Regions from separate parts of the Agrobacterium sp. 22-221-1 genome, predicted to be linked through region 1. Evidence: predicted binding sites of a transcription regulator. Region 1 holds the regulator's gene; each other region holds the start of a gene.

Region 1 (7,398 bases):
CCGCATCATCATCGTGGCAACCGGCATTCTGCTCACGGTCATCATGACCGCAAACGTCATCGTCCGCTATCTATCGACATCCGGCGGGCTGGATTTTGCGGAAGAACTGCCGACCATGCTGTTTCCATGGTTCATCGTCGCCGGCATTACCCTTGCCGCGCAGAGCGGCGCGCATATGGCGGTTGAATGGATCTATGACAAGTTCGACGAACGCGGCAAGGTGGCGGTTCTGCTGTTCGCCAATCTCGTGACGGTCGCAAGCTTCGTCATTCTCGCGCAGCAGGCGCTTGTCGTCGCCGAGATCGCCGGCGCGGAAATCAGCCCTGTGCTGCAACTGCCCAACAGCATCGGATATTATTCCATCGCCTTCGGCGCAGCACTGGTCTCGGTCACCACCGCAACCGCGAGCCTGCGCATTCTCTCCGGCGGCTGGCATGCCCGTCCGCACGGTGCAACCGAGGAGATGCCGCTATGACCATCGTGATGATCATTGCATTTTGTATTCTCATGATGATTGCGGTTCCGGTCGGTTATGCGCTGATCATCTCTGCGGGCGTCGCCGTACTGTGGAACGGTTATGTGCCGCTCTCGATCGTGGCGCAGCAGGTTTACGACCAGACGCAGTCTTTCCCGATGCTAGCGCTGCCGTTCTTCATGCTCGCGGGCACGCTGATGCTCGGCGGCAAACTCGGAACCCAGCTTCTGGAACTCGCCTCCAAGGCCATGCAGCGCTGGCGCGGCGGCCCGCTTTCCACCACCGTCATTTCCTCGGTCGTGTTCGGCGGCGTTTCCGGCTCGGCGGTCGCCAATGCGAGCGCGCTCGGTTCGGTGCTCATTCCGTGGCAGAAGCGCCAGGGCTACCCCGCTCCCCTCTGTGCGGCCAACAATGCCACCTCGGCGGTCATCGATGTGCTCATCCCGCCGTCGATCCCGATGATCCTCTATTCATTGGTCAGCGGCGTCAGCATCGCCAATCTGTTCATCGCCGGCATTCTGCCGGGCCTGCTCATGGCCGTCGGTTTCATCTTCGTCTGCTGGGCCATTGCCGTGCGGCGGGGCTATGCGGTGCGAGACGAAAGCTTTCGCAAGCGCGATCTGGCACTACTTGCATTCCGCAGCCTGCCGGCGATCCTTCTGCCGATCCTGATCATCCTCGGCCTGCGCTTCGGCTTTGCAACGCCGACCGAAGTGGCCGTTCTTTCTGTCGTCTATTCGCTCGTGCTCAGCATCTTCTTCTACCGCGATCTGACGTGGAAGCGTTTCTGCGACAATTTCGTCGAGGCAGGCTCTGCAACCGGCGTCGTCATGCTCGTCATCATGGGCAGTGCGGCGGTGGGCTGGGTGCTTACCTTCGATCAGGCGCCCCAGCATTTCGCCACCTGGGTGGCCGAGAATATCTCCAACCCGATCCTGATCATTCTCATGATGAACATCCTGATGCTGATCATCGGCATGCCGCTCGATCTGCCGCCGTCGATCCTGCTGCTCGGACCGATCTTCGTGCCGCTTGCGGATATGATCGGGCTCGACCGGGTGCAGCTCGGCATGATGATGGTCATCAATCTCGGTATCGGGCTCTATACGCCACCGATCGGCACCACGCTCTTCATCTCGTCCTCCATAGCCAGAGCGCCGCTCGGCGCAACGACGAGGGAATTGTGGCCGTTCTTCACCATGGCGATGCTGCTTCTCATCGCGGTCAGCTTCATTCCTGCCCTCACGATCTACTAACATAAGAGCCGTAGCAAACGGCTGCCAGAAACCACCGGCCGGGTCTCCCCGGTCGGTGGTTTTAGTATTCAAGATGTGCCGCTTACATCGTTCAATCTGCTTTGTTCATGGTTTCGACGATCAAATCACGATCTGCGATGCACCCTTCACGAAATTTTAGGGGATTGCGGAACACATATGGAACATATAGTGTTCGTTCTGTATTTGTTTCGCGACTTCAACGACGATTCTCAAGGGTGTTTTCCTCATGCTCACGCGCAAACAGCAGGAATTGCTTCTCTTCATTCATGAAAGAATGAAAGAGTCCGGCGTGCCGCCCTCCTTCGATGAAATGAAGGACGCACTCGATCTTGCCTCCAAATCCGGCATCCACCGGCTGATCACCGCACTCGAGGAGCGCGGCTTCATTCGCCGGCTACCTAACAGGGCGCGGGCGCTGGAAGTGATCAAATTGCCTGAGGCCTATGCGCCGGGTGCAAGGCCGCAGCGCGGCTTCTCGCCGAGCGTCATTGAAGGCAGCCTCGGCAAGCCGAAGACGCCGGAGCCGGCCCCTGCCCCCAAGGCGCCGGCCAATGATCTCGGTGGCGCCGTCACCGTGCCGGTCATGGGCCGCATCGCCGCCGGTGTGCCGATTTCCGCCATCCAGAACAACACCCATGATGTGGCCGTGCCGGTCGACATGCTCGGCTCGGGCGAACATTACGCTCTGGAAGTCAAGGGCGACTCGATGATCGAGGCCGGCATTTTTGATGGCGATACCGTCATCATCCGCAACGGCAATACGGCCAATCCGGGCGATATCGTCGTAGCACTGGTGGATGATGAAGAAGCTACCCTGAAGCGTTTCCGCCGCAAGGGAGCCTCCATCGCTCTGGAAGCGGCCAATCCCGCCTATGAGACCCGTATTTTCGGACCGGATCGGGTGAAAATCCAGGGTAAGCTGGTTGGTCTGATCCGCCGCTACCATTAATTGGCACCCCGCCTTTTTTCGCTAGGGGCGTCATCGAGAGGATGACGCTCCCTTTGAGGCATCTTGGATTGTTCCCAGGAACAATGCGGCTCTGCGGAAGTAAAGAGAGGGTGCGTTTCGTTCTCGTCTCCGGGCGGTGACGCGAGTTTGCCTCTTTCTTTCTCCCTGCCCTCACATTCCCATTCATCAATGCGGCTTATGGGAGCCATGGATTATTTGCAATATTCCAAGGGCCATCCGTCGGTATAGAAATGCGCGTCATATCGGGGAAACACGTCATGTACGATCTTTATATCGCCAACAAGAACTATTCCTCATGGTCGCTGCGGCCCTGGGTATTGATGCGTACGCTCGGCATCGCCTTCGATGAAAAACTCGTTCCCTTCGGCGAAGGCGTTTCCTTCTCCACCTTCTCGCCGACCGGCAAGGTGCCCTGCCTTGTCGATGAGGGCGTGACGGTTTGGGAATCGCTGTCGATCGCCGAATATCTGGCGGAAAGACATCAGGGCGTCTGGGCGAGCGACAAGCAGGCAAGGGCCTGGTCACGGTCGGCAGCGAGCGAAATGCACGCGGGCTTTTCCTCGCTGCGCAATCTCTACCCGATGTCGGTCGGCATTCGCGTAAAACCGAAGGGTGGCGATACCGGGCTTGCGGCCGATATAAAGCGCATCGATACGCTGTGGAGCGAAGGCCTCGCGAAATTCGGCGGGCCTTTTCTTGCCGGCCAGAAATTCACGGCGGTCGATGCCTTCTTCTGCCCGGTGGCATTTCGTTTCCAGACTTATGGCGCGGAACTTTCGCCCGTAGCGAGAGCCTATTGCGACCGGCTGCTCGCCCTTCCCGCCATGCGCGAATGGTACGAGGCCGGGCTGAAGGAAGTCTGGCGCGATGCGGCGCATGAAGAGGAAATTAGCGGGATCGGCGAATTGACCGCGGATCTGCGCATCAAGGCCTGACGGTCCATGCTGGCGGCGCTCTATTGCGATGCCGCCAGCAACCGCATGACGGCATCGGGCACGTCGTGATCGAAACGGCCGCTTTTCCAGTCGTAATAGCGATGTTCGCTCCAGGGCCTGTCCATGCCGGCGATTGCGGCGCGCAGCCTGCCGACCACCCCTGCCTGATCGTTGCCGGCGAAGTCCATTTCCAGCGAACCGATCCGCCGCAGGATATCGCGGTTCAGCAGAAGTGCGCCCGAGCGGCATTGGGAAAAGGACGTTCTGCGGGAGACGATAACGATATCGGCAATATCGCAAGCCTTTCCGGCAAAGCGGCCGTCTTCCAGAACGATGATCCATTCGCCGCTTCCCGCGCGCGTAACGCACCATATGCCTTTGCTGCAAGTGAAAACGCTGGGCTCGGCGTCTCTCAGGGCCGCTGTCATCTGCCGTGCAACTGCACTCATCTCTTGCGGATCAAGCTTCGCCTTCGAGGCCAAAGCCACGGTTTTTGCCGTGGCCTCGGTCTTGAGAAAGACCGGCGGCACAGGCTGTTCCGGCAAAAGCAGCGCCCTTTGCCACTGGCCATAAACGAAACCCTGCGGCTGAGCCTTCGTCGTGTAGGCTTTGCCGTCCTCCAGCAGCGCCACTAGCTCGCCATCCTCGTGAACAAGCAAATCGGGCGGATCGCGATAGGCCGTGGCGGACGACAGGCCGAAGGCGAGGAATAGAAGCGGCATGCCCAGAAGCGCAAGCCGGCTGCGCAGCAAAGTCAGCAGCAGAAAACCAGCCGAGGCGAGCCCCAGAAACCACCCGTGAGGCCGCCCCGTCGCAGCGCTTCCGCCCCAGGACGCCACCTCCTGCGCAACCTCGATGACGAGGGCCATGCCGTATCCCATGACCTTCAGAAACGGAGCGTCGAGCCCGAAAGGCATCAGCAGCATGGCGACAAGGCCGAAAGGCATGACAATCAGCGACATCAGCGGCATGGCGGCCAGATTGGCGAAAAGTCCATAGGTGGTGACACGCTGAAAATGCTCGACCGAATAGATCGCCGTCGAAAGACCGCCTATCAGCGACGTCGTGATGACACCGCCGATGATGGCGCCCGCCGTTTGCGCCACCGTCATCCATGCCGGTTTGCGCCCGATGAACAGACGCTCGCGATCGATACGCCAGCGGCTCCAGGCGGCATAGGAGGCGACGAGCGCGATGGTCGCGGCAAAAGACATCTGAAAGCTCGGGCCCATGATTTCCGAGGGCGAAAAAGCGAGAATGACCAAAGCGGAAAGCGCGACATTCCTGAGGCTGAGCGAGGGTTGATCGAACAGCACCGCGATCAGCATCACCGACATCATCAGCCAGGCGCGTTCGGCGGAAACGGCAAAACCTGAAATCAGGTAATAAGCAAGCGTCATCAAGAGCGCGGCGAAAGCCGAAATCTTCTTCACGGGCCAGCGCTGTGCAAATGCCGGAAAAAGGCTGAAGGCAAGCCTCAGCCCCACAAAGAATATGCCCGACGCCAGCGCCATGTTAAGCCCGGATATGGCGACGATATGGGCAAGGCCGGAGAGCCGCAACGCTTCCATTGTTTCGGCGGATATGGCCTGTCTCTCATCGGTGACGATGGAGGCGGCAAAAGCGCCGGCATCGCCGCCGATGGTGTTGCGGATGCGTTCGGCAATGGCGGTGCGAAGGCCATAGAGCCGCATGTCGGCCCATTCCAGCCAGTCCGTCTTCGCGCCAATGCCGGGTGAAACGACCGTCTGTGGCGGCTTATAGAAGAATCCGGTCGCGCCTATGCCCCTGAAATAGGAGGCGAAGGCGAAATCATTGAGCCCCGGCAAGGCCGGGCCGGATGGCGGCGAAAGCCGCGCCTTGCCGCGAATGGTCGCGCCGAGTGCAGCGGGCTCGCCTCCCCCGCGTGACAGGAGTGAGACCTTGCCCGGCGGGCGTGACAATGCAGGCGCTTCCGTTGCGGTGAGTTGCACCACATATCGCCAGTCCCCGCGCGCATCCACCTCCCGACGGGTCACCGTGCCGGTAATGGTGGTGGTGACGGGCGTATCCAGCACCACCGTTCCCGCACGCCATGTTTCGACCCCGGCGAAAAGCATGCCCAGCAAAAGCAGCGCGCAAAGGCCGCAGGCCGTCGCTGCGAAGCCCGAGCGATATTTCGCGAAGAACGCCAGACCGACGGCGATGAGACATGTGATCGCCAGAACGGAGAATGAAGGCGAGGTATTGAGGGAAAACCAGAGGATCGCACCGCAGCCGATGAAAACCGGAACGAAAAGAAAATCGTGGCCGAATGCGCGCTCCTCGGCGAAGCATGCGGCGATTTTTTGAGAGGCGACAGCTCGCAGGTTCGGCTTGCCGACAAGGGCGGGCGTGTCATATGTCGCAACATCGCCGGTTCTGCGAAGCGGATAAAGGATTTCCGCCGTGCCGGGCAAATCGCCCTGCATCGTTTCGGCATGTCTGAAATGCTGTTTTTCCCCTTGACCGAGCAATCCGCGCCGCGCCCCTGCCGCACCGGGAACAGGTTTGCAGGCGGATGCGAGGGATTGCAATCCTTTCCTTTAACCCTGCGTTGACTGAGATTGAATTGCCATCACCGGGAAAGACGGAAGCAAGGCAATTGCGTTTGCCGCAATGCACAATTTGACCTTTGGATAGCTTGGCATCTGCGCAAGGATCATATAGCTAATCGGTAGACGCTTAACCGCGGGGCGTGTCTCAACGCCCCCACCCGCATGTTTTCGGAGGATCAGTATGACGGAAAAAAGCGCTACAGTGACACTTGGCGAAAAGCAGGTCGAACTCCCGGTCAGGGAAGGCACGATCGGACCAAGCGTCGTCGATATCGCCACGCTGTACAAGCACACGGGCTCTTTCACTTACGACCCGGGTTTCACGTCGACGGCCTCCTGCGAATCCAAGATCACCTATATCGACGGTGACGAAGGCGTTCTCCTGCATCGTGGTTTCCCCATCGAGCAGCTCGCCGAACAGGGCGACTTCCTGGAAACCTGCTATCTGCTGCTTTACGGCGAACTGCCGACCGCGGCTCAGAAGAAGGACTTCGACACCCGCGTCACGCGCCACACCATGGTGCATGAGCAGATGAGCCGGTTCTTCACCGGCTATCGCCGCGATGCGCATCCGATGGCCGTCATGTGCGGCACGGTCGGCGCCCTCTCTGCCTTCTATCACGACTCGACCGACATCACCGATCCGCACCAGCGCATGGTCGCTTCGCTGCGCATGATCGCCAAGATGCCAACGATCGCCGCCATGGCCTACAAGTACCATATCGGCCAGCCCTTCGTTTACCCGAAGAACGATCTCGATTACGCCTCCAACTTCCTGCACATGTGCTTTGCCGTGCCCTGCGAGGATTACAAGGTCGATCCGGTTCTGGCCCGCGCCATGGACCGCATCTTCATCCTGCATGCCGATCACGAGCAGAACGCTTCCACCTCCACGGTGCGTCTTGCAGGTTCGTCGGGTGCGAACCCCTTCGCCTGTATCGCGGCTGGCATTGCCTGCCTCTGGGGCCCGGCTCACGGCGGCGCCAACGAAGCGGCGCTCAACATGCTGAACGAAATCGGCACGGTTGACCGCATTCCGGAATACATCGCCCGCGCCAAGGACAAGAACGACCCGTTCCGCCTGATGGGCTTTGGCCACCGCGTCTACAAGAACTACGACCCGCGCGCCAAGATCATGCAGAAGACGATGTACGAAGTGCTGGAA
Region 2 (7,398 bases), 110 kb from region 1:
GCCCTCCTCGTCCAGCTTCATGGCGATCTTGCCATTGCGGTTGACCTGCACGAAATCGCCGAGCTTGTTGCGGCGAACCGTGCCGCGCGTCGTCGAGAACATCACATCCAGCGTTTCCCAGGTGGTTTCGTCCTCGGGCAACGGCATGATGGTGGTGATGCGCTCGCCGGGCTCCAGCGGCAGCATGTTGATGAGGGCCTTGCCCTTGGACTGCGGCGTGCCGATCGGCAGGCGCCAGACCTTTTCCTTGTAGACGATGCCACGCGAGGAGAAGAACAGCACCGGCGTATGGGTATTGGCAACGAAGAGACGGTTGACGAAATCCTCGTCGCGCGTCGCCATGCCGGAACGGCCCTTGCCGCCGCGACGCTGCGCCCGGTACGTGGTCAGCGGCACGCGCTTGATATAGCCGAGATGCGAAACGGTGACGACCATGTCCTCGCGGGCGATGAGGTCTTCATCGTCCATATCGGGACCGCCCTCGACGATCTCGGAACGGCGCGGCGTGCCGAACTCGTCACGGATGGCGACAAGCTCGTCCTTAACGATCTGCTGGATGCGCAGGCGCGACGACAGGATTTCGAGGTACTCGGAAATTTCAGCACCGATCTTGTTCAGCTCGTCGCCGATTTCATCGCGGCCAAGCGCGGTGAGGCGGGCAAGGCGCAGTTCGAGAATGGCGCGCGCCTGCTCTTCCGAGAGATTATAGGTGCCGTCTTCGTTGATGCGGTGGCGCGGATCGTCGATAAGACGGATCAGGCTTTCCACATCCTGCGCCGGCCAGCGCCGCGTCATTAGCTCTTCGCGGGCCGAAGCGGGATCGGGCGCATGACGGATAACCCGGATGACCTCGTCGATATTGGCAACCGCAATCGCCAGACCAACCAACACATGCGCGCGCTCGCGCGCCTTGCGCAGCAGATATTTCGTACGGCGGCTGACGACATCCTCGCGGAAGGCCACGAAGGCGCGCAGCATGTCGATAAGCGTCATCTGCTCCGGCTTGCCGCCGTTCAGCGCCACCATGTTGCAGCCGAAGGAGGTCTGCAGCGGTGTGTAGCGGTAAAGCTGGTTCAGGATGACTTCGGCATTGGCGTCGCGTTTCAATTCGATGACGACGCGATAGCCCTGACGGTCGGATTCGTCGCGCAGGTCGGAAATGCCCTCGATGCGCTTTTCCTTGACCAGTTCGGCCATCTTTTCGATCATGTTCGCCTTGTTCACCTGATAGGGAACTTCGGTGATGATGATCTGCTCGCGGTCGCCGCGCATCGGTTCGATGGTGGCGCGGCCGCGCATGATGACCGAGCCGCGGCCGGTCTCATAGGCCGAACGGATGCCGGAACGGCCCATGATCAGCGCGCCGGTGGGGAAATCCGGGCCGGGAATGATCTGCATCAGCTCCGGCAGCTCGATCGCCGGATTGTCGATCATGGCGATACAGCCGTCGATGACTTCCGAGAGATTGTGCGGCGGAATATTGGTGGCCATGCCGACCGCAATGCCGCCTGCCCCGTTGACCAGAAGATTCGGGAACTTCGCCGGAATGACGACCGGTTCCTGCAAGGTGCCGTCATAGTTGTCGCGGAAATCGACCGTTTCCTTGTCGAGATCGTCGAGCAGCGAATGGGCGGCTTTTTCCAGACGGCATTCGGTATAACGTTCTGCCGCCGGCGGATCGCCGTCGATGGAGCCGAAATTGCCCTGCCCGTCGATCAGCGGCAGGCGGAGCGACCAGTCCTGCGCCATACGCGCCAAAGCGTCATAGATCGCCGCATTGCCGTGCGGATGGAATTTACCCATCACGTCCCCGGTAACGCGGGCGCATTTGACGTATTTCTTGTTCCAGTCGATGCCGAGTTCGGACATGCCGTAAAGAATACGGCGATGAACCGGCTTCAGGCCGTCTCGCACATCGGGAAGCGCGCGGGACACGATGACGCTCATGGCGTAATCGAGATACGACCGCTGCATTTCCTCCATGATGGAAATCGGTTCAATGCCTGGCGGAAGTTTTCCGCCGCCGGGGGGGCTCTGGTCAGTCAAAACGGATCACATTCTCTGTTAAGAATCGGATGGATTTTTATAGCGGAAACAGCCACGTTAAGCCAATTTCCCGGCGAGTTTTGAACAGGCTTTTGCGTCATTTGCAAGACGAACGCCGCATTTCACGATTTAGCCCGGCAAAAGCGCCGCCGCTCCCTTTCAAAGTGCCGGCGACTTGCGTAGGCTCCGCCCTAAAAACAGATGAGACGGGGAAAGAATGGCCAGCAGCGAAACGCTCATCAACGCGCTTACCACACTTCTGGTCACGCTCGATCCGCCGGGCCTCGCCCCCGTCTTTCTGGCGCTGACCGCCGGCATGACGCGCGACCAGCGCAGCCAGGTGGCGCTGCGCGGCTCCATCATCGCCTTCGGCATTCTCGCCGTCTTCGCACTCTTCGGCCTTGCCATCCTCAATCTTCTCGGCATTTCGCTCGGCGCTTTCCGCATCGCCGGCGGCCTGTTGCTGTTCTGGATTTCCTTCGAGATGATTTTCGAAAAACGCCAGGAGCGCAAGGAAAAGACCTCCGAGATCGCCATCACCAAAGACCACCTTCACAATCTGGCGGTCTTTCCGCTGGCGCTGCCCCTGATCGCCGGGCCGGGCGCCATTTCCGCCACCGTGCTACTTGCCGGCTCGATGAAAACCACCGTCGAGATGCTGGTGCTCATCCTGATCCTCGCTTTCGCCATGGCCCTCGTTTATGCCGCGCTGATCGTCTCGGAACGGATGGACCGTTTTCTCGGCAATACCGGCCGCGCGATCCTGACCCGTCTGCTCGGCGTGCTGCTTGCCGCCCTTTCCGTGCAGTTCGTGGTCGATGGCATAAAATCGGCCTTCGCTTTTTGAAAAGCCGACCCTTGGCGGTGCCTGCGCAATAAATTCCCGCCAACCGCTGAAATGCCGGAAAATCCTCCCTTTAAATCTGACCGCCGCTTCGGCTAAAAGACGCATGTTTTTTTCGGATTCGAAAGTTATCTCCATGCGTTCCACGCTGCGTCGCCTCATCCCGGATGCCGCACCCGTCAGCAACAGGGAAAGGCTGCGCTCCGCAACCGGCGCCTTTGTCGGCATTCTGCTGACCGGCCTTCTGGGAAGTCTCGCTCTCAGTTTCGATCCCACCCTGCCCGCCATGATCGCGCCGATGGGCGCTTCGGCCGTGCTTCTGTTCGCCGTGCCCTCCAGCCCGCTGGCGCAGCCCTGGTCGATCCTCTGCGGCAACCTCGTTTCGGCCTTCGTGGGCGTGACAGTGGCGCTGCTGGTTCCGGATCTATTCCTTGCCAGCGCGCTTGCCATCAGTCTTGCCATCGCCGCGATGATGGCTTTGCGCTGCCTGCACCCGCCAAGCGGAGCGGTGGCGCTGACCGCCGTTCTCGGCGGCCCTGCCGTGCACAGCCTCGGTTATGGTTTCCTGCTCTGGCCCGTCGCCGGAAATTCGCTGATCCTTCTTGCCTTGGCCCTCGCCTATAACAACGCCACCGGCCGCGCCTACCCACACGGCCTGAAGCTCGGCAAGGCCGCGCACGGCACTACGGATCCGACCCCCATCCAGAAAATCGGCTTTTCCTCCAACGACCTCGACGATGTGCTGAAGGAATATGACCAGGTCCTGGATATAGACCGTGACGAGCTCGAAATCATTTTACGCAAGACCGAACTGCGCTCCTGGCGTCGCCGTGCGCTGCATCTCGATTGCGCCAGCGTCATGTCGCGCGATGTCGTCGGTGTTGCGCCTGATGACAGTCTGCGGCACGCCCATGCGCTGATGCACAGCCACCATTTCAAGGCATTGCCGGTCACCAACGATAAGGCGGAGATCGTCGGCATCGTCACCCAGACGGATTTTCTGGAAAAGGCGAGCTGGAGAAACGGCCGTCCCTCCATCGGTTTCCTGCAGCGGCTGCGCCTCATCCTCTCCGGCGCAAGCGCCCCCAACGATACCGTCAAGGACATCATGACATCGCCGGTCAGAACCGTACGGCCGGAAACGGCAATCGAGGAGGCCATCATCCGCTTTGCCGAAGAAGGACTGCATTACCTGCCGGTCATCGACGCCAGAGGCAAGATGGTCGGCATCGTGTCGCAATCCGATGTCATGGTCGCGATGCTGGCGGACAAGGTCGCGGCATAGTCTGCCGCGACGCCGAAATACCTTCTCCCCTATCGGAGAGCCGGCAAAGCCGGATGTTAGCGCCTCGCCTTCAGGAGACGCTGCCATAGCGTCCCGCCAAAGAACCGGCCGAGCACGACAAAATATGCGATTATAAGCGCAAAGGCGATAAAGGCAGGCACACCGTTCAAGGCAAAACCCTGTGGCGTGCGCCCGCCTGCAACCGCCGCCACGAGAAATCCGGCGGCGAAAAACGCCGTCCAGAAATCGAGGAAGAAGGCAAGAACGATGCGCCAGGTTGCCGGCAGTTTCGGTGCGGGCGCATCACTCATGCCTGTCTCCCGTTACGCTTTCCCGAATTCGCGATCCGCTCAGAACGGAATATCGTCATCCATATCGTTGGAGAAGCCGCCGGAAGGCTGGCCGCCGCTACGGGAAGAGCCGCCGCGCGGAGAGGACTGCTGGTCGTAACCGCCGCCATAGCTGGAGCCGCCGCCGCTGCCATAATCATTGCCGCCGCCGAAATCGCCGCCGCTACGGCCACCGCCCTCACCGCGACCATCGAGCATCGTCAGCGTGGAGTTGAAGCCCTGCAGCACGATTTCAGTGGAATAACGGTCGTTACCGGTCTGGTCCTGCCATTTGCGCGTCTGCAGCTGGCCTTCAATATAGAGCTTGGCGCCCTTCTTGACATATTGCTCGACGACCTTGCACAGGCCTTCGTTGAAGACGACGACAGTGTGCCATTCGGTCTTTTCGCGGCGCTCGCCGCTGTTGCGGTCCCGCCAGGTCTCCGAGGTGGCAATACGCAGATTGGCGATGGGGCGGCCATCCTGCGTCCGGCGGATTTCGGGATCGGCGCCCACGTTCCCGATCAGAATTACCTTGTTTACGCTACCAGCCATCTCGTCATCCTGTCCGCCGGCCATCATGACCGGCAATTGCATTTCAAAAAATTCGCCACACAATAGCTGCCGCCGCCCGCAAAGGGCACCGCAAGCATGGAACTATCCACAAAGAATAATCTTAAGCTGCGGGAGCAGACATTCGCGCTTGCAATTCGTTCCTTTTTTGTTCTATTAAATCGCAGATTTCGAGTCAAGCATTCCGAAAAGCTGCGACCGATTGGGAATAGACCTCGACACATCCGGCTGCGTCACTACATAAGGACGCGCTGCCATCAAGCCTGTTATTTTTGTCCGAGCCTTGTCATGAGTGAACTGAAGACGATTTCCATCCGTGGCGCCCGCGAGCACAACCTCAAAGGCATCGATCTGGACCTGCCGCGCAACAAGCTGATCGTCATGACCGGCCTTTCCGGCTCGGGCAAGTCCTCGCTTGCCTTCGATACGATCTATGCCGAGGGCCAGCGCCGTTATGTCGAAAGCCTCTCGGCCTATGCGCGCCAGTTCCTGGAAATGATGCAGAAGCCGGATGTCGACCAGATCGACGGCCTGTCACCGGCAATCTCCATCGAGCAGAAGACCACATCGCGCAATCCGCGTTCCACGGTCGGCACGGTCACCGAAATCTACGACTATATGCGCCTGCTGTTCGCACGTGTCGGCGTCCCCTATTCGCCGGCCACCGGCCTGCCGATCGAAAGCCAGACGGTCAGCCAGATGGTCGACCGAATTCTCGCTTTCGAGGAAGGCACACGTCTTTATATTCTCGCGCCGATGGTGCGCGGCCGCAAAGGCGAATATAAAAAGGAACTCGCCGATCTGATGAAGAAGGGCTTCCAACGCGTCAAGGTGGATGGCCAGTTCTACGAAATCGCCGACGTGCCCGTCCTCGACAAGAAATACAAGCACGATATCGACGTGGTGGTTGACCGTGCGGTGGTGCGCCCGGATATGGCCGCGCGCCTTGCCGACAGTCTCGAGACCTGCCTCAAGCTCGCCGATGGTCTTGCGGTTGCCGAATTCGCCGACAAGCCCCTGCCGCCGGAAGAAACCGCCGCCGGCGGCTCCGCCAACAAGTCGCTCAACGAAACCCATGAGCGTGTGCTGTTTTCGGAAAAATTCGCCTGCCCCGTTTCCGGCTTCACCATTCCGGAAATCGAGCCGCGGCTGTTCTCCTTCAACAATCCTTTCGGCGCCTGCCCTAGCTGCGATGGCCTCGGCTCGCAGCAGAAGGTGGATGAAAACCTGATCGTGCCGGAGCCCGCCCGTACCCTGCGTGACGGCGCCATCGCTCCCTGGGCCAAATCCTCCTCGCCCTATTACAATCAGACGCTGGAAGCGCTCGGCAAGGCTTTCGGTTTCAAGCTGTCGAGCAAGTGGTCGGATCTTTCGAAAGAGGCGCAGCACGCCATCCTGCAGGGCACCGATGACAAGATCGAATTCAACTATCAGGACGGTGCCCGCTCCTACAAGACGGTGAAGAATTTCGAAGGCATCGTGCCCAATCTGGAGCGTCGCTGGAAAGAGACCGACAGCGCCTGGGCGCGCGAGGAAATCGAACGCTACATGTCGGCGGCCCCCTGCCCGGCCTGCGCCGGTTACCGCCTGAAGCCGGAAGCGCTCGCCGTCAAGATAAACAGGCTGCATATCGGCGAAGTCACCGAAATGTCGATCCGCACCGCGCGCGACTGGTTCGAGGTACTGCCGGAAAGCCTCAACGCCAAGCAGAACGAGATCGCAGTCCGTATTCTTAAGGAAATCCGCGAGCGCCTGCGTTTCCTCAACGATGTCGGGCTGGATTATCTCAGCCTGTCGCGCAATTCCGGCACGCTTTCCGGCGGCGAAAGCCAGCGCATCCGGCTGGCCTCACAGATCGGTTCGGGCCTCACCGGCGTTCTCTATGTTCTCGATGAACCCTCGATTGGCCTGCACCAGCGCGACAATGCCCGCCTGCTCGATACGCTGAAACACCTGCGCGATATCGGCAATACCGTCATCGTGGTCGAACATGACGAGGATGCCATTCTGACGGCGGATTATGTGGTCGATATCGGCCCGGCCGCCGGCATTCATGGCGGTCAGGTGATCGCTGAAGGCTCACCGCAGGAGGTGATGGCCAATCCGAAATCGCTGACCGGCAAATATCTCTCCGGCGAACTCGGCGTCGCCGTGCCGGCGGAGCGCCGAAAGCCCAAGAAGGGTCGCGAAATCAAGGTTTTTGGCGCACGCGGCAATAACCTGAAGAATGTCACGGCGGCCGTGCCGCTCGGTGTTTTCACTGCCGTAACCGGCGTATCGGGCGGCGGCAAATCCACCTTCCTGATCGAGACGCTCTACAA
Region 3 (7,398 bases), on a different contig from region 1:
TTGCTTTCCCGCCGGATGTCGAGGTTCCGTCTGCGCCCTCCGTCACGATCGCGCCGGAAAAACTGCATTTCTTCTCCAGCGAAACCGGCAAGCGCATTGCCGGCAAAGCGGAGCAGCTCGTGGCGCAGCCCGCGCAAATGGCGACGGCCTGAGTGCTTCGCGGAAATCGGCGCGATGACTAAAATTGCGCCGATTGTCAAAACCGCTTCGTTACGATCCCGATGATAGAAGACCTCCAATATTTCACGGGGGTTTTCTAATATGTCCTTCAAAATGATGTTCGCTGCCGCGGCAACCATGGCGATCCGCACGGTGCCGATATTGCCGGCCTATTTGCGCCGGTCAAAAGACGAGGCTGTCGTCAGCGCATCCTGCACCGATCTGCGGCTTCAGCCGGCCCCCATCAATCCGGAATGGATCATTTCCGGCAACCCCCAGGCGCGCGCGGCGGATCATTCCAGAAGCGGCGACCGTGCCTCCAGCACCGCCATGTGGGATTGCACGGCGGGTGAGTTCCGCTGGTTCTTCGGCTGGGATGAAACCGTCTATATTCTCGAAGGCGAAGTGCATGTGACCGCGGAAGACGGTTCCATCAGTATCCTGCGGGTCGGCGATGTCGCCTATTTCCCTGCGGGAACATGGGCCACCTGGCGAGTGGATGATTATGTCCGCAAGGTTGCCTTCATGCGCCGCCCGTTCCCCAAGGCGCTGGCTTTTGCCTATCGTGTCAAGAACAAGCTGTTTGCCGGCCGTTCCTATAAGCTGGCGGCCTGAACCCATAAAACATTCCAGTCGGCGGGTGCCTGCATGGGCTTCGCCGACGGAATTGTGAAGGTTCAATAAAACTCACACAAACCACCGCTTGCAGCAGTTGCCTTTGAATGGTCGCTGCCCTACATCTTCAGGGTTTTCTGAAGCATTTCCGGGTTTCTACCGGTCCTGCAGGGAAGCTTGAAAAGGCGAGGCAATGGGCACCGCGGGCCGACAAAGCGTCTGCATGCTGCAAGAGGAACATGCGCATGGCGAAGATCAAGAACGTCGCGATCCAGATGGATCATGTCTCCGGCATCAATATCGCCGGTGACTCCACCTTCGCCATGAGCCTTGAGGCGCAGGCACGCGGATACCGGCTGTTCCATTATACACCCGAGCGCCTTTCCATGCGCGATGGCAAGATTTACGCCACCGTCGAGCAGATGGAACTGCGCGACATCAAGGGCGACCATTTCTCGCTGTCCGAACCGGAACGCGTCGATCTGTCGACCATGGATGTCATCCATCTGCGTCAGGACCCGCCATTCGACATGGCTTACATCACCTCGACCCATCTGCTGGAACGCATTCATCCGAAAACGCTGGTGGTCAACGATCCCGCCTGGGTGCGCAATTCGCCGGAAAAGATTTTCGTCACCGAATTCGCCGATCTGATGCCGAAGACGCTGATCACCAAGGATGTGGAGGAAATCGCCCGCTTCCGCAATGAAATGGGCGATATCATCCTCAAGCCGCTTTATGGCAATGGTGGCGCAGGCGTCTTCCATTCCGCGCGCGACGACCGCAATTTCTCCTCTCTGCTGGAGATGTTCGGCCAGATGTTCCGCGAGCCTTATATCGCCCAGCAATATCTGCCTGACGTCCGCAAGGGCGACAAGCGCATCCTCCTGGTGGATGGCGAGCCGGTTGGCGCAATCAACCGCGTGCCGGCGGAAAACGACGCCCGCTCCAACATGCATGCCGGCGGCCGGCCGGAACCGACGGAACTGACGGCGCGCGAGAAGGAAATCTGCCGCCGCATCGGCCCTGCCTTGCGGGAACGTGGTTTCCTTTTCGTCGGCATCGATGTGATTGGCGACTATATGACGGAAATCAACGTCACCTCGCCGACCGGCATTCGCGAAGTGCGGAAATTCGGCGGTGCGGATGTCGCAAGCCTGTTGTGGGATGCGATCGAGAAAAAGCGCGAAGCCCAGGATTTCTGAGGCGAGCTTTCGCCGGTCCAGCTTTGTTCCGCGAGTACAACTAGACACAACTAAAATACATCGTCAGCGAGAAATTGTTCGCTGGATGTTCTTGTTTTATTCTTTGCCCTGTGGCACGTTGCTTGCGGGTGGCCGCGATAGGGCATGAAGCTCTGACCAGCGCGGCCGGTTTGCGGGGGCAGGCCATGGTGGCAAGGGTCAATACGGTTGCATTTCAGGGCATAGAGGGTGTGCCCGTCGAGGTGCAGGTCATGGTCGCGCCGGGAAAGGTGGGCATCCAGATTGTCGGCCTGCCCGATAAGGCGGTGGCCGAAAGCCGCGAGCGGGTGCAGGCCGCCCTGCATGCCTCCGGTTTGGCGCTGCCGGCAAAAAAAGTCACCGTCAATCTCGCGCCTGCCGATCTGCCCAAGGAAGGATCGCATTTCGATCTTCCCATTGCGCTTGGCCTCATGGCCGCTTTGGGCGCGATACCGGCAGAAATGCTGGCACGTTATGTGGTTCTCGGCGAACTCAATCTCGATGGCACCATCGGTATGGTTTCGGGCGCCCTGCCGGCGGCGATCGGCGCAAATGCGCTTGGCAAGGGGCTGATCTGCCCGGCTGAAAGCGGACCGGAAGCGGCCTGGGCCGGCGCCGGTATCGATATTCTCGCCCCGCGCAGCCTGATTGCGCTGGCCAATCATTTTCGCGGCACCCAGCTTCTCGCGCGCCCGACGCCCGCCATCCGCGCCAACCCGGTCAATCTGCCGGATTTAGCGGATATCAAAGGACAGGAGAGCGCCCGGCGCGCGCTGGAGGTGGCGGCCGCCGGCGGCCACAACCTGCTCATGGTCGGGCCTCCCGGCTCCGGCAAATCCATGCTCGCAGCCCGCTTGCCTTCCATCCTGCCGCCGCTGGAGGCGGCGGAATTGCTGGAAGTGTCCATGGTCCATTCCATCGCGGGCCAATTGTCCGGCGGCAAGCTTTCGGACCGCAGGCCGTTCCGCACCCCGCACCATTCCGCTACCATGGCGGCGCTGATCGGCGGGGGGCTTCGCGCCAAGCCGGGTGAGGCTTCGCTCGCCCATCACGGCGTTCTTTTTCTGGATGAGTTCCCGGAATTTTCGCCGCAGGTGCTGGATGCACTGCGCCAGCCGCTGGAAACGGGCGAATGCATCATTGCGCGGGCCAATCATCGCGTCAGCTATCCGGCGGAAATCCAGCTCGTTGCGGCGATGAACCCCTGCCGTTGCGGCATGGCGGGAGAGCCGGGCTTCACCTGCGCCCGAGGCCCGCGTTGTGTGACGGATTATCAGGCCCGCATTTCCGGCCCGCTGCTGGATCGTATCGATATCCGCATCGACGTTCCCGCCGTCTCCGCCGCCGATCTCATCCGCCCCGTCGCGTCCGAGCCGAGTGCCGCGGTTGCCGCCCGTGTCGCCCGGGCGCGCCTTGCGCAGCAGGAACGTTACGCGGCGGCGGGATTTGCCGCCATTCGCACCAATGCCCGCTGCACGACGACCCTGATAGAAAAATATGCCGAGCCGGATGCATCCGGACTGCAATTGCTGCGCGATGCGGCCGAGCGGCTGAAGTTCTCCGCGCGCGGTTATCATCGCATTCTCAAGGTTGCCCGCACCCTGGCCGATCTGGATGGCAAACAGACGGTCGGCCGTATCCATGTGGCGGAAGCCGTGTCCTATCGTATCGCTGGCGAAAGGCTGACGGCGGCGGCATAGAGCATTTCCAGTAAAAGCACGAAGCGGTTTTTTTCGGGAAAGTGTGTAAAAACAAAGAAGTAGAGAACGTCCAACGATTCCGTCTAAACCGGATATGCTCCCAGAAGGTCGCCTTTTGTGCCTTCCCTGAAAAAACATTGTGCCGCCAGCGGAGCCGGCGGCACATAAGAATATTCGCTAATCTCGCGCGCGATCGTACCGCGCTTGAAAGTTTGGCTTAAAGTCCAAGGCCTTCGAAAAGCGCTGTCGAAAGGTAGCGTTCCGCGAAGGAAGGAATGATGACGACGATGTTCTTGCCGGCATTTTCTTCCCGCGCGCCGACCTTGATTGCCGCCGCCAGCGCCGCACCCGAGGAGATGCCGACCGGCACGCCTTCCAGCCTTGCCGCCAGACGTGCGGTTTCGAAAGCCTCGTCATTGGTCACGGTGACGATCTCGTCATAAATGCCGGTATCGAGGATGGCGGGTGCAAAACCGGCGCCGATGCCCTGAATCTTGTGCGGGCCGGGGTTGCCGCCGGAAAGAACCGGGCTGTCCGCGGGCTCGACGGCAATCACCTTCACCTCGGGCTTGCGGGATTTCAGCACCTGACCCGTGCCGGTGATGGTGCCGCCGGTGCCGATACCCGAGACGAGAATATCGACCGTGCCTTCGGTGTCGTTCCAGATTTCTTCAGCCGTCGTCTTGCGGTGAATATCGGGATTGGCGGGGTTTTCGAACTGCTGCGGAATGATGGCGTCAGGCAGGGTCTCGGCCAGTTCCTGCGCCTTGGCGATGGCGCCCTTCATGCCCTTGGGACCTTCGGTCAAAACCAGTTCGGCGCCGAGCAGGGCCAGCATTTTCCGGCGTTCAACCGACATGGTTTCAGGCATGGTCAGGATCAGCTTGTAGCCCTTCGCGGCGGCGGCGAAGGCAAGCGCGATGCCCGTGTTGCCGGATGTCGGCTCCACCAGCGTGGTCTTGCCGGGGGTGATCTTGCCCTGCGCTTCCAGCGCTTCGATCATGGCGACGCCGATGCGATCCTTCACGGAAGCGATGGGATTGAAAAATTCGAGTTTGGCGAGAAGGTTGGCCTTCACGCCCTTCTCCTTCGCCAGCTTGTCGAGCCGCACGATCGGTGTGTCGCCGATTGTTTCCGTAATCGAGGAATAGACGCGTCCGCGTCCGGGCTTTCTGGCTTCGGGCATGATGCTCTCCTGTGTAAGACCGCAAGATTTGAGCGGCAGAATAGGAGCAATAGCTTTCGCAAGCTAGCGAACGTTCGTCCTAATATCCCTAAATTGCAGGAATAATTTCACGATAAATCGCATAAATGCACGAATTTGTTTTACGTGCTGCGGATCGCGATCATGGTGGCGGTTCCGGCCAGAATACCCGCCGCCGTGCGGTTGAGGATCGTCAAGGCGCTCGGCCTTTTCAGGAGGTTACGCGCCTTGGCCGCAAGCAGGATGTAAGGCAGGAGAACCGCCATCAGCACGACGAAGGTGATGGCGAGAAGGGTCGCATATTCCGAAGGGCCGATCATGCGGATATCGATCAGCGTCGGCACCAGCGCCACATAAAACAGCATGGTTTTCGGGTTGCCGAGCGTGATCAGCAGTCCGGACAGGAAGGACATGGGCATGCTGGTGCTTTTCTTGGCCTTCAGTTCCTGTGGCAGCAGACCGGCGGTCCAAAGCTTCCAGGCAATATAAAGGAGATAGGCCGCGCCCGCGAATTTCAGCACCATGAAGGCTTCCTGAAAGGTCTGCGCGACGAAGGCCAGGCCCAGGATCACAGCGGTCAGGTAAATCATGTCGCCCAACACCAGCCCGAGACCCATGAAGAAGGTTTCGCGAAAGCCCGAACCCAGCGCCCGCGCCACGATCGCCGTCATGCCGGGGCCGGGAATGGCAGCGGCGATGAAGAGGGCGGTGGCATAGGCGAAAAGGGTCGTCAGCGTCATGATCGTGTTTCCCGAAAAATCCGCTAAATCCATAACGAAATTGCCGGGTAAAGACAATCAGTCCGCGCGTCTGTCCTAGCGGCGTCGCTAAACCCCGGTGGAGCCGAAACCGCCGGCGCCCCGCGCCGTCTGCGAGGTCTCCGTCACCTCACTCACAACAACCTGGGTTACCGGCGCAATCACCATCTGCGCAATGCGCATGCCGCGCTCGATGACAAAAACGTCCTGGCCAAGATTGGCGAGGATGACTTTCACCTCGCCGCGATAATCGCTGTCCACCGTGCCGGGAGAGTTGAGGCAGGTGATGCCGTTCTTGATGGCGAGGCCGGAGCGGGGGCGGATTTGCGCCTCGTATCCCTGCGGAACCTCGAAGATGAAACCGGTCGGGACCAGGGCGCGTTCGCCCGGTTGCAGTGTCAGCGGTTCACCGGCAGGTACGGCAGCGCGCAGGTCCATGCCGGCGGCGCCACGGGTTTCGTATGACGGCAATTCGAGGTCAGCGCCATTGGCGAGGCGGACGAGCCGGAGAGGGGGGCGATTGTCGTTTTGAAGGGTCATGCGGCATTAGTTTGCCGAGATCGCGGCAAGGTCAATTGCAAAACCGGGCCTGAAACGCTAGATAGCCCGCAATTCCACAGGATTTGTCAGATGGCCGAAACACTTGCCGAGGCGGTCTCCCGCCGCCGCACCTTTGCTATTATCGCGCACCCGGATGCGGGTAAGACCACGCTTACCGAAAAACTGCTGCTGTTCGGCGGAGCGATCCAGCTTGCCGGTGAGGTGAAGGCGAAGAAGGACCGCATCCAGACCCGTTCGGACTGGATGAAGATCGAGCGTGAGCGCGGCATTTCGGTCGTTACCTCGGTCATGACCTTCGAATATAACGACCGTGTCTTCAACATTCTCGATACGCCCGGCCACGAGGACTTCGCCGACGATACCTACCGCACGCTGACGGCGGTGGATGCGGCGATCATGGTCATCGACGCCGCCAAGGGTATCGAGCCGCGCACGCTAAAACTCTTCGAAGTCTGCCGCATGCGCGATATTCCGATCATCACCTTCATCAACAAGATGGACCGCGAAAGCCGCGACCCCTTCGAGATACTGGATGAAGTGGAAGAGAAGCTCGCGCTCGATACCGCGCCCATCACCTGGCCGGTCGGTCGGGCAAAGACCTTCTGCGGCGCCTATAATCTCGCCGACAGCACCTTCCGTGGCGTCGATACGCAGGTGGAAGCCATGCCGGTCAACGGTCCGCAGGCGGTTGCCGATCGCCTGCCGGAAAATGAGCGCCATCTTTTCGTCGAAGAAACCGAACTGGCGCTGGAAGCCTGCCGTCCTTTCGATCGTCAGGCGTTTCTCGAAGGTCATATGACGCCGGTGTTCTTCGGTTCGGCGCTGCGCAATTTCGGTGTGCGTGACCTCATCAATGCGCTTGGCGATTTCGCGCCGCCGCCGCGCGATCAGGTGGCCGATACCCGCACCGTACATGCGGCTGAAGAAAAAATGACGGCCTTCGTCTTCAAGATTCAGGCCAATATGGATCCGAACCATCGTGACCGCATCGCTTTTGCCCGCATCTGCTCCGGCAAGCTGGAGCGCGGCATGAAGGCGCGGCTTGCTCGCACCGGCAAACAGATGGGCCTCACTGCGCCGCAGTTCTTCTTCGCCTCACAGCGCCAGCTGGCCGATACGGCCTTTGCGGGCGACGTGGTCGGCATCCCGAACCATGGCACGCTGCGCATCGGCGATAC
Region 4 (7,398 bases), on a different contig from region 1:
GCGCTGCTTCTGTCGCTGGTCTTCGCCTTCTCGCGAATTGTGCGGTTCTTCATCCGCGACCAGTCGCTACTCGTCTCGGCCATCGTCATGACGCTGCTGGTGCCCGGCATGCTTCTATCGGAAGCGCTGCAGCGTTTTCTCGGCGTTTATCCGGCCTGAGAACCGGCCTGGGTTTTAGCGGTCAGTCTGCGTCCTCAGCCATATCGGCTTCAGGGTACCTGCGACGCGGCGGAATGACGTCGGGATAATCGACCTGCATGAAATAGAGACCGTCCGGCGGTGCGACCGGGCCGCAGGCCTTGCGATCCCGCGCCTCCAGTGCGGCGCGCACATCCTCCGGCGTCATCGTGCCTTCGCCCGCCAGTTTCAGCGTGCCCGCGAAAGAGCGTATCTGGTTATGCAGGAAGCTCTGCGCGGTCGCACGTATCTCGATGAGATCGCCGGTGCGCGTCACATCCAGCCGGTCGAGCGTGCGTACCGGGCTGTTCGCCTGACAATGCACGGAGCGGAAGGTCGTGAAATCATGCCGGCCGACAAGCATCTGGGCGGCTTCATGCATGCGCTCATGGTCCATGTCCTTCGACACCCACCATGCCCGCTTGTGCTCCAGCGCCAGCCGGGCCTTGCGGCAGATGATGCGGTAGAGATAGTGCCGACGAAGGGCGGAAAACCGGGCGTCGAAATCCTCGGTCACGGAGGCGGTATCGAGGACGGCCACGGCTTCGCCCGCCATGGCGAGATGCGCATTGAGAGCGTTGCGAAGCTTGTAGGGCTCCCAGTCTCGGGAAAGATCGACGTGGACGACCTGCCCGACGGCATGCACGCCGGAATCGGTGCGGCCGGCGCCGCGAATGGAGACGCTCTCTCCCGTCAACGAGCGAACCGCAGCCTCCAGCGCACCCTGAACCGAGGGGCCGTTATCCTGTCTCTGCCAGCCATAATAAGGCGTGCCGTCATATTCGACGGTCATGCGGAAACGTGGCATCAGCCGAGCCTCGTTGTGGTCGGAACCGGTGTGCCGCGCACGAAATCGGCCGCCGACATCGGCTTACCGCCCGCCTTCTGAAGACGGGTGAGCCGCACGGCGCCGCTGCCGCAGGCAATGGTAAGGGCGTCATCGAGCGCCGCGCCCGCTTCTCCCATGCCGCTTGCCAGTTCGGAGGCCAGAACCTTCACGCGTTCCGCCTTGCCGCCGATGTCCATTTCCAGCCATGCGCCGGGAAACGGCGAAAGGCCGCGAATGTGATTATGCACGTCCTGCGCCGGCCTCGAAAAATCGATGCGGGTCTCGCCCTTGTCGATCTTCGCGGCATAGAGCACGCCTTCTTCCGCCTGCGTGACGAGCGGCAGGTCGCCGGATTCCAGCTTGTCCATAGCCTGCCGCATCAGCCGCGCGCCGGCCAGCATCAAGCTGTCGTGCAATTCTCCCGCGGTCATGTTCTCATCGATCGCGACCTTGGCGGTCAGCGCGACGGGGCCGGTATCGAGCCCCTTTTCCATTTTCATGACCATCATGCCGGTCTCGGCATCGCCGGCCATGATCGCCCGCTGAATGGGGGCAGCGCCGCGCCAGCGCGGCAGCAGCGAGGCATGGCCGTTATAACAGCCAAGGCGCGTGCCGCTGAGGATCGCTTCCGGCAGCAGCAGACCGTAAGCCACCACAACCGCGACATCGGCATTGAAATCCCGCAACTGCTGGCGGTCCTCCTCTGCCTTGAAGTTCACCGGCGTCAGCACAGGCAGGCCCAACAATTCGGCGGCCTGATGCACCGGTGACTTCTGCAGATCGAGGCCACGACGGCCGCCGGGGCGCGGCGGTTGGGTATAGACCGCAACGATCTCGTGGCCGGCCTCCACCAGTGCACGCAGGGTGGGAACGGAAAAATCCGGCGTACCCATAAAAATGATGCGAAGAGCCATCGTCGCCCCCTGCCCTGTCGTCCATTCCGGTCCAGAGAGGACCGATCAGATCTTTGCGCGGGCCGCTTTCGTGAATTTCTTGATGACCATGTCGCGCTTCAGCCGCGAAATATGGTCGATGAAGAGAACGCCGTTCAGGTGATCGATCTCATGCTGCAGGCAGGTGGCGAGCAGGCCATCCGCCTCGACCGTCTGCTGCTTGCCGTCACGGCCGACATATTGCACCGTGAGCGACGCGGGACGCTCGACCTCGGCGTAATAATCGGGGATGGAGAGGCAGCCCTCCTCATAGGTCGAGACATCGTCCGACACTTTGAGGATTTCCGGATTGATGAAGACGATCGGGGTCTTTTCCTCGCCTTCACGCGCAACGTCGATCACCAGCATGCGGCGCGCCACGCCGATCTGAATGGCGGCGAGGCCGATACCCGGCGCATCATACATGGTTTCCAGCATGTCGTCGGCAAGACGCAGCACCTCGGCATCCACCTTTTCGATGGGCTTCGATTGCTGGCGCAGCACGGGATCTGGCAAAATGATAAGCGGTTTGATGGTCATGGCTTCCCATAACGTATCTCTTGCGCGGAGGAAATAAAAAACACGAGGTTCAAACCGCCTCCGGCATCCGCCCCGCCCGACTCATTTCCGCCGCAGGAATGTTCTTGTTTTGATCTTCCGAATCACAAGAAACCTGCTAGATTTAATCATGAGCATCGATTTCTCCGTTCTCCTCGATCCCGCGCTACGGGCCGGCTCCGTCGACATCAGCTTCGGCGCGCTGCTCGCGGCCCTGGTTTTCGGTCTGGTCACCACCTGGCTGGTGACGGCGAGCCGTGGGAAAAAAGCGGGAGCCGACGGCGAAATCTCCGATCTCCTCAAAACACAGTCCGAACTGCATGGCCGCATTGCCGCCATGGCGGAAACGCTCGGCACCCGCCAGACCGAGATGAGCCAGACGCTGAACCAGCGCCTCGACGGCATGTCGCAGCGCCTTGGCGAAACACTGACGGAGCAGACCCGGTCGACGCATGAGAATCTGAGCCGCCTGCAGGAGCGCCTCGCGGTCATCGACGCCGCGCAGGGCAATATTCAGGATCTGGCCAAGGACGTCGTCGGGCTGCAGGCCATCCTTTCCAACAAGCAGACGCGCGGCGCCTTCGGACAGGCCCGCATGGAGACGCTGATTGCCGATGCGCTTCCGGCCGGGGCCTTCCAGTTGCAGCCGACGCTTTCGAACGGTTATCGGCCGGACTGCACCATCAAGATGCCCAACAATGCTCCGCCGCTCGTCATTGACGCCAAGTTTCCGCTGGAGGCATGGAACGCCATCAAGGCGGACGAAACACCCGAAACCAAACGCGCCGCCGTGCAGCAGTTCCGCCGCGATATGGAAGTGCATATTCGCGATGTGGCCGAGAAATACCTCATCCGCGGCGAGACGCAGGATACGGCCTTCATCTTCGTGCCGTCCGAATCGATCTTCGCCGATATCCACCAGCATTTCGAATATCTGGTGCAACGCGCCCACCGCGCCCGTGTCGTCATCGTTTCGCCATCGCTGCTGATGCTGTCGGTACAGGTCATCCAGTCCGTACTCAAGGATCAGCGCATGCGCGAGCAGGCACATCTCATTCAGGGTGAAGTTGCATTGCTCATGGACGATGTGCGGCGGCTGGACGACCGGACGCGCAAGCTGCAGGCCCATTTTGGATTGGCCCAAAAAGATATCGACATGATGCTGATCTCCTCCGACAAGGTGCTGGCGCGCGGCCAGAAAATCGAAGGTCTCGATTTTTCACCGACGGAAAAAGAGACTTCGCATGGGGAAATCGAGCAGGCTCGACGCTTTGCCGAGAACAGGGCGGGAACGGCAAAGTTGCGGGTGGTTGACGACGAGTGATCCGCTCGGGCAAAGTCGCCGCCTTGCTTGAATTCTATACGGATACGCCCTCCATGATTACTGTTTTCGGCTCCATCAACATGGACCTCGTCGCCACCGCCAAACGCCTGCCAAAGCCCGGTGAAACCGTGACGGGCGAGACCTTCTCCACGGCCGCCGGCGGCAAGGGAGCCAACCAGGCGTTGGCCGCACGGCGTGCGGGCGCCACGGTCAAGATGGCAGGAGCTGCGGGCGATGACACCTTTGCCGCGCCGGCGCTGACATTGCTGCGCGACGCCGGCACCGATCTCTCACTGGTGAAGACCACGCCCGGCCCTACGGGGACGGCAGTGATCCTTATCGGCGAAGGCGGGGAAAACATGATCTCGGTCATTCCCGCCGCCAATGGTGAAGTCTCCGCATCCGACGCCGCGAAAGCTTTGGCGGAAATGTCGGCGGGCGATATTTTGATGCTGCAGTTCGAGATACCCGCATCCGCTATCGAAGCGGCGCTGACGGCTGCGAAGGCAAAGCGCGTCACCACCGTCATCAATACTGCGCCACTGACCGCCGATGGGCCGCGCCTCGCAGGCCTTGCCGATATCGTCATCGCCAACGAAACCGAGTTCGAATTGTTGATCGGAAAGAACGGACTTTCCGGTTCTGAGCGGGAAAACGAACTGAAAGCCCTGCATGACAGCACCGGCCAGACATTGATCGTGACGCTTGGTGCCGATGGCGTGATCGCCATGCGCAACGGCAAGGTTTTCCGGGCTTCCGGCCTCAAGATCGAACCGGTCGATACGGTCGGTGCGGGCGACACCTTCTGCGGTTATCTCGCCGCGAGCCTCGATCAGGGTATGGATTTCGAAAGGGCGCTGAAGCGCGCCGCCGTCGCAGGTTCGCTCGCCTGCACCCGCGCCGGCGCCCAGCCTTCCATTCCGCTTGCTGCGGAAGTGGATGCGGCACTCTAAGGGATCAGTCGCTCAACGACGAATGAAGGTGAGATAGGCCGAGCTGCGGCCTTCTCTTTTCGCCTTGTTCTCATAGCGCGTGCCCGGCCAGTTGGCGTATGGCGTGCGCCAGTCATCAGCGCTCGCCGCCGTCCATTCGAAACCACCACGGCGGGCGCAATGCTGCAGCGTCCAGTTGACGTAGGTATCGATATCGGAAGCGAAGCAGAACTTTCCGCCGGGTTTCAGCACGCGATGGAAGCGGGCAAGGTTGACGTCTGAAACGAAACGACGCTTCCAGTGCTTCTTCTTCGGCCACGGGTCAGGATAGAGAAGGTCGATATGATCGATCGACCCCTCGGGCAGCCAGTCCAGCAATTGCGTCGCATCATCGTCGTAAAGGCGGATATTCATCAACTCGCGTTCGCGCACGGCGGCGAGCAGCTTGGCCATGGAATTAACGAAAGGTTCCACGCCGATGAAACCCGTCTCCGGGTTTTCAACCGCGCGGTGGGCGAGATGCTCGCCGCCGCCGAAACCGATCTCCAGACGGATCGACCGCACATCCGCGGGGAAAAGAGCAGCGAGATTTTGCGGCGGGGCGCTTTCCAGATCGATTTTCAGCAAAGGCAACAGGTTCTCGATTGTATCGACCTGCTGATTGCGCAGGGGCTTGCCCTTGCGTCTGCCAAAAAACGCTTCCGTCGCGCGCGAACGCCGTTCTTCCGTCATCTCATACTCTCAAGAACAAATAGACTTAACCCGCACAGCGCCACATGAGGCGCTGTGCGGGTTACAAAAGTTGGTGACGGTATCTCTCAATCGCCGTCAAATAACAAGCGCGATATCTGGTTGACGCATTTTCCGGACGTAAAACCGCTACGCAATTTTACTGGAAATGCTTCAAGCGCTCAAAGCTTCCTTGAGCGGCTTCACCAGGTCGAGCTTCTCCCAGGAGAAGGAGCCGTCACGGCCGGCCTTGCGGCCGAAATGGCCGTAGGAAGACGTCTTGGCGTAGATCGGCTTGTTGAGATCGAGATGACGGCGAATGCCCGACGGCGAAAGGTCCATGACCTTGCGGATCGCGGCCTCGACCTGGTCTTCGCTAACCTTGCCCGTGCCATGCAGATCGACATAGATCGACAGCGGCTGGGCGATGCCGATCGCGTAGGAAATCTGGATCGTGCAGCGCTCGGCAAGACCGGCAGCCACGACGTTCTTGGCGAGATAACGAGCGGCATAGGCGGCGGAACGGTCGACCTTGGTCGTGTCCTTGCCGGAGAATGCACCGCCGCCATGGGGCGCAGCGCCGCCATAGGTGTCAACGATGATCTTGCGACCCGTCAGGCCGGCATCACCATCGGGACCGCCGATGACGAACTTGCCGGTCGGGTTGATGTACCACTGGCAATCGTCAGCGATCTTCAGGTCGCCCAGAGCTTCGCGGATATAGGGCTCGACAACGGCGCGAACCTTCTTCGAATCCCAGCTTGCATCGAGATGCTGCGTGGACAGAACGATGGACACGGCCTCCGCCGCCTTGCCGTCGACGTAACGAACCGTAACCTGGCTCTTGGCGTCGGGGCCGAGCTTTGCCGCTTCGCCTTCGCCGCTTTTACGGGCGGTGGCGAGCAGCTGCAGGATACGGTGGGAATAATAGATGGGAGCCGGCATGAGGTCCGGCGTTTCCTTGCAGGCGTAACCGAACATGATGCCCTGGTCGCCGGCGCCCTCGTCGCCCTGCTTGTCGGAGGCGTTGTCCACGCCCTGCGCGATGTCTGCAGACTGCGGATGCAGGAGAACGTCGATCTTGGCGGTCTTCCAGTGGAAACCATCCTGCTCGTAGCCGATGTCGCGGATCGCCTTGCGGGCGGCGGACTTGAACTTCGACGGGTTGATGACCGGATGGCCAGCGGCGTCCTTGAGGACCTTGCCGTCCTTGTCCTTCTTCAGAAGCGTATCGGGAACCCGAACCTCACCGGCGATAACGACGCGGTTGGTCGTCGCAAGCGTTTCGCATGCGATGCGCACGGTCCAGGGATCAACGCCCGTCTTGGACGCTTCACGATAGATGAGATCCACGATTTCATCGGAAATACGATCACAAACCTTGTCCGGATGACCCTCGGCCACGGACTCGCTGGTGAACAGATAATTGGCACGCATGCGGGATTCCCCTCAAAGAACGGTCTTGGAGTTTGTTAGTCATTTCGGCCGTGAAAAACAAGGACACAACCACATAAATATATCTTTATGTGAGAATTCCTTTCTAATCGAGCACAAAAAAACGGTCCTTGCGGACCGTTGAGTGCCCGGCATCCCGTGCCGGAAATTTTCTGCGTCGCGCGGGCTGCGCTTACTCGGCGTCACCTTCGGCGGCGAGCGCCTTGACGAGATCGACGAGGCGGCGGCGAACCTTCGGATCGGCGATCTTCACGAAGGCGCGGTTCAGCTGCAGACCTTCAGCCGAGGACAGAAAGTCGACCACGTAATTGGAGCTCGACGCCTCTGCCATGCCGGGTGTGCCGCCAGCCTGATCGCCGGGTGCATCTTCGAAAAAAAAGGAAACGGGCACATTGAGGATCGCGGAAATATTCTGGAGGCGACTGGCGCCAACGCGGTTCGTGCCTTTTTCATATTTCTGGA

The links. The regulator LexA, encoded in region 1, represses DNA repair genes until DNA is damaged. The targets are predictions, from matches to a motif close to TGTTCNNNNTGTGTTCNG.
Region 2: the regulator LexA is predicted to act here: its motif matches at 5,216-5,233, upstream of uvrA (excinuclease ABC subunit UvrA).
Region 3: the regulator LexA is predicted to act here: its motif matches at 2,066-2,083, upstream of ACQZ5N_RS12660 (YifB family Mg chelatase-like AAA ATPase).
Region 4: the regulator LexA is predicted to act here: its motif matches at 2,578-2,595, upstream of ACQZ5N_RS12395 (DNA recombination protein RmuC).

Annotation. Positions count from the first base shown of each region.
Region 1 covers NZ_JBNWCL010000001.1:371,998-379,395, reverse strand. The annotation lists gene ACQZ5N_RS01885 (TRAP transporter small permease) at 1-475, shown strand, start outside; gene ACQZ5N_RS01880 (TRAP transporter large permease subunit) at 472-1,731, shown strand; gene lexA (transcriptional repressor LexA) at 1,979-2,701, shown strand; gene ACQZ5N_RS01870 (glutathione S-transferase family protein) at 2,980-3,657, shown strand; gene ACQZ5N_RS01865 (ComEC/Rec2 family competence protein) at 3,678-6,107, opposite strand; gene gltA (citrate synthase) at 6,415-7,398, shown strand, end outside.
Region 2 covers NZ_JBNWCL010000001.1:482,583-489,980, forward strand. The annotation lists gene gyrA (DNA gyrase subunit A) at 1-2,046, opposite strand, end outside; gene ACQZ5N_RS02435 (MarC family protein) at 2,264-2,893, shown strand; gene ACQZ5N_RS02440 (HPP family protein) at 3,027-4,175, shown strand; gene ACQZ5N_RS02445 (hypothetical protein) at 4,232-4,486, opposite strand; gene ACQZ5N_RS02450 (single-stranded DNA-binding protein) at 4,526-5,101, opposite strand; gene uvrA (excinuclease ABC subunit UvrA) at 5,366-7,398, shown strand, end outside.
Region 3 covers NZ_JBNWCL010000007.1:76,724-84,121, reverse strand. The annotation lists gene ACQZ5N_RS12675 (sn-glycerol-3-phosphate import ATP-binding protein UgpC) at 1-152, shown strand, start outside; gene ACQZ5N_RS12670 (cupin domain-containing protein) at 262-774, shown strand; gene gshB (glutathione synthase) at 1,020-1,979, shown strand; gene ACQZ5N_RS12660 (YifB family Mg chelatase-like AAA ATPase) at 2,165-3,697, shown strand; gene cysK (cysteine synthase A) at 3,915-4,883, opposite strand; gene ACQZ5N_RS12650 (LysE family translocator) at 5,024-5,641, opposite strand; gene dut (dUTP diphosphatase) at 5,729-6,199, opposite strand; gene ACQZ5N_RS12640 (peptide chain release factor 3) at 6,290-7,398, shown strand, end outside.
Region 4 covers NZ_JBNWCL010000007.1:22,148-29,545, forward strand. The annotation lists gene ACQZ5N_RS12375 (hypothetical protein) at 1-159, shown strand, start outside; gene truA (tRNA pseudouridine(38-40) synthase TruA) at 182-985, opposite strand; gene fmt (methionyl-tRNA formyltransferase) at 985-1,920, opposite strand; gene def (peptide deformylase) at 1,966-2,478, opposite strand; gene ACQZ5N_RS12395 (DNA recombination protein RmuC) at 2,627-3,820, shown strand; gene ACQZ5N_RS12400 (ribokinase) at 3,874-4,773, shown strand; gene trmB (tRNA (guanosine(46)-N7)-methyltransferase TrmB) at 4,786-5,484, opposite strand; gene metK (methionine adenosyltransferase) at 5,656-6,918, opposite strand; gene ACQZ5N_RS12415 (helix-turn-helix domain-containing protein) at 7,109-7,398, opposite strand, start outside.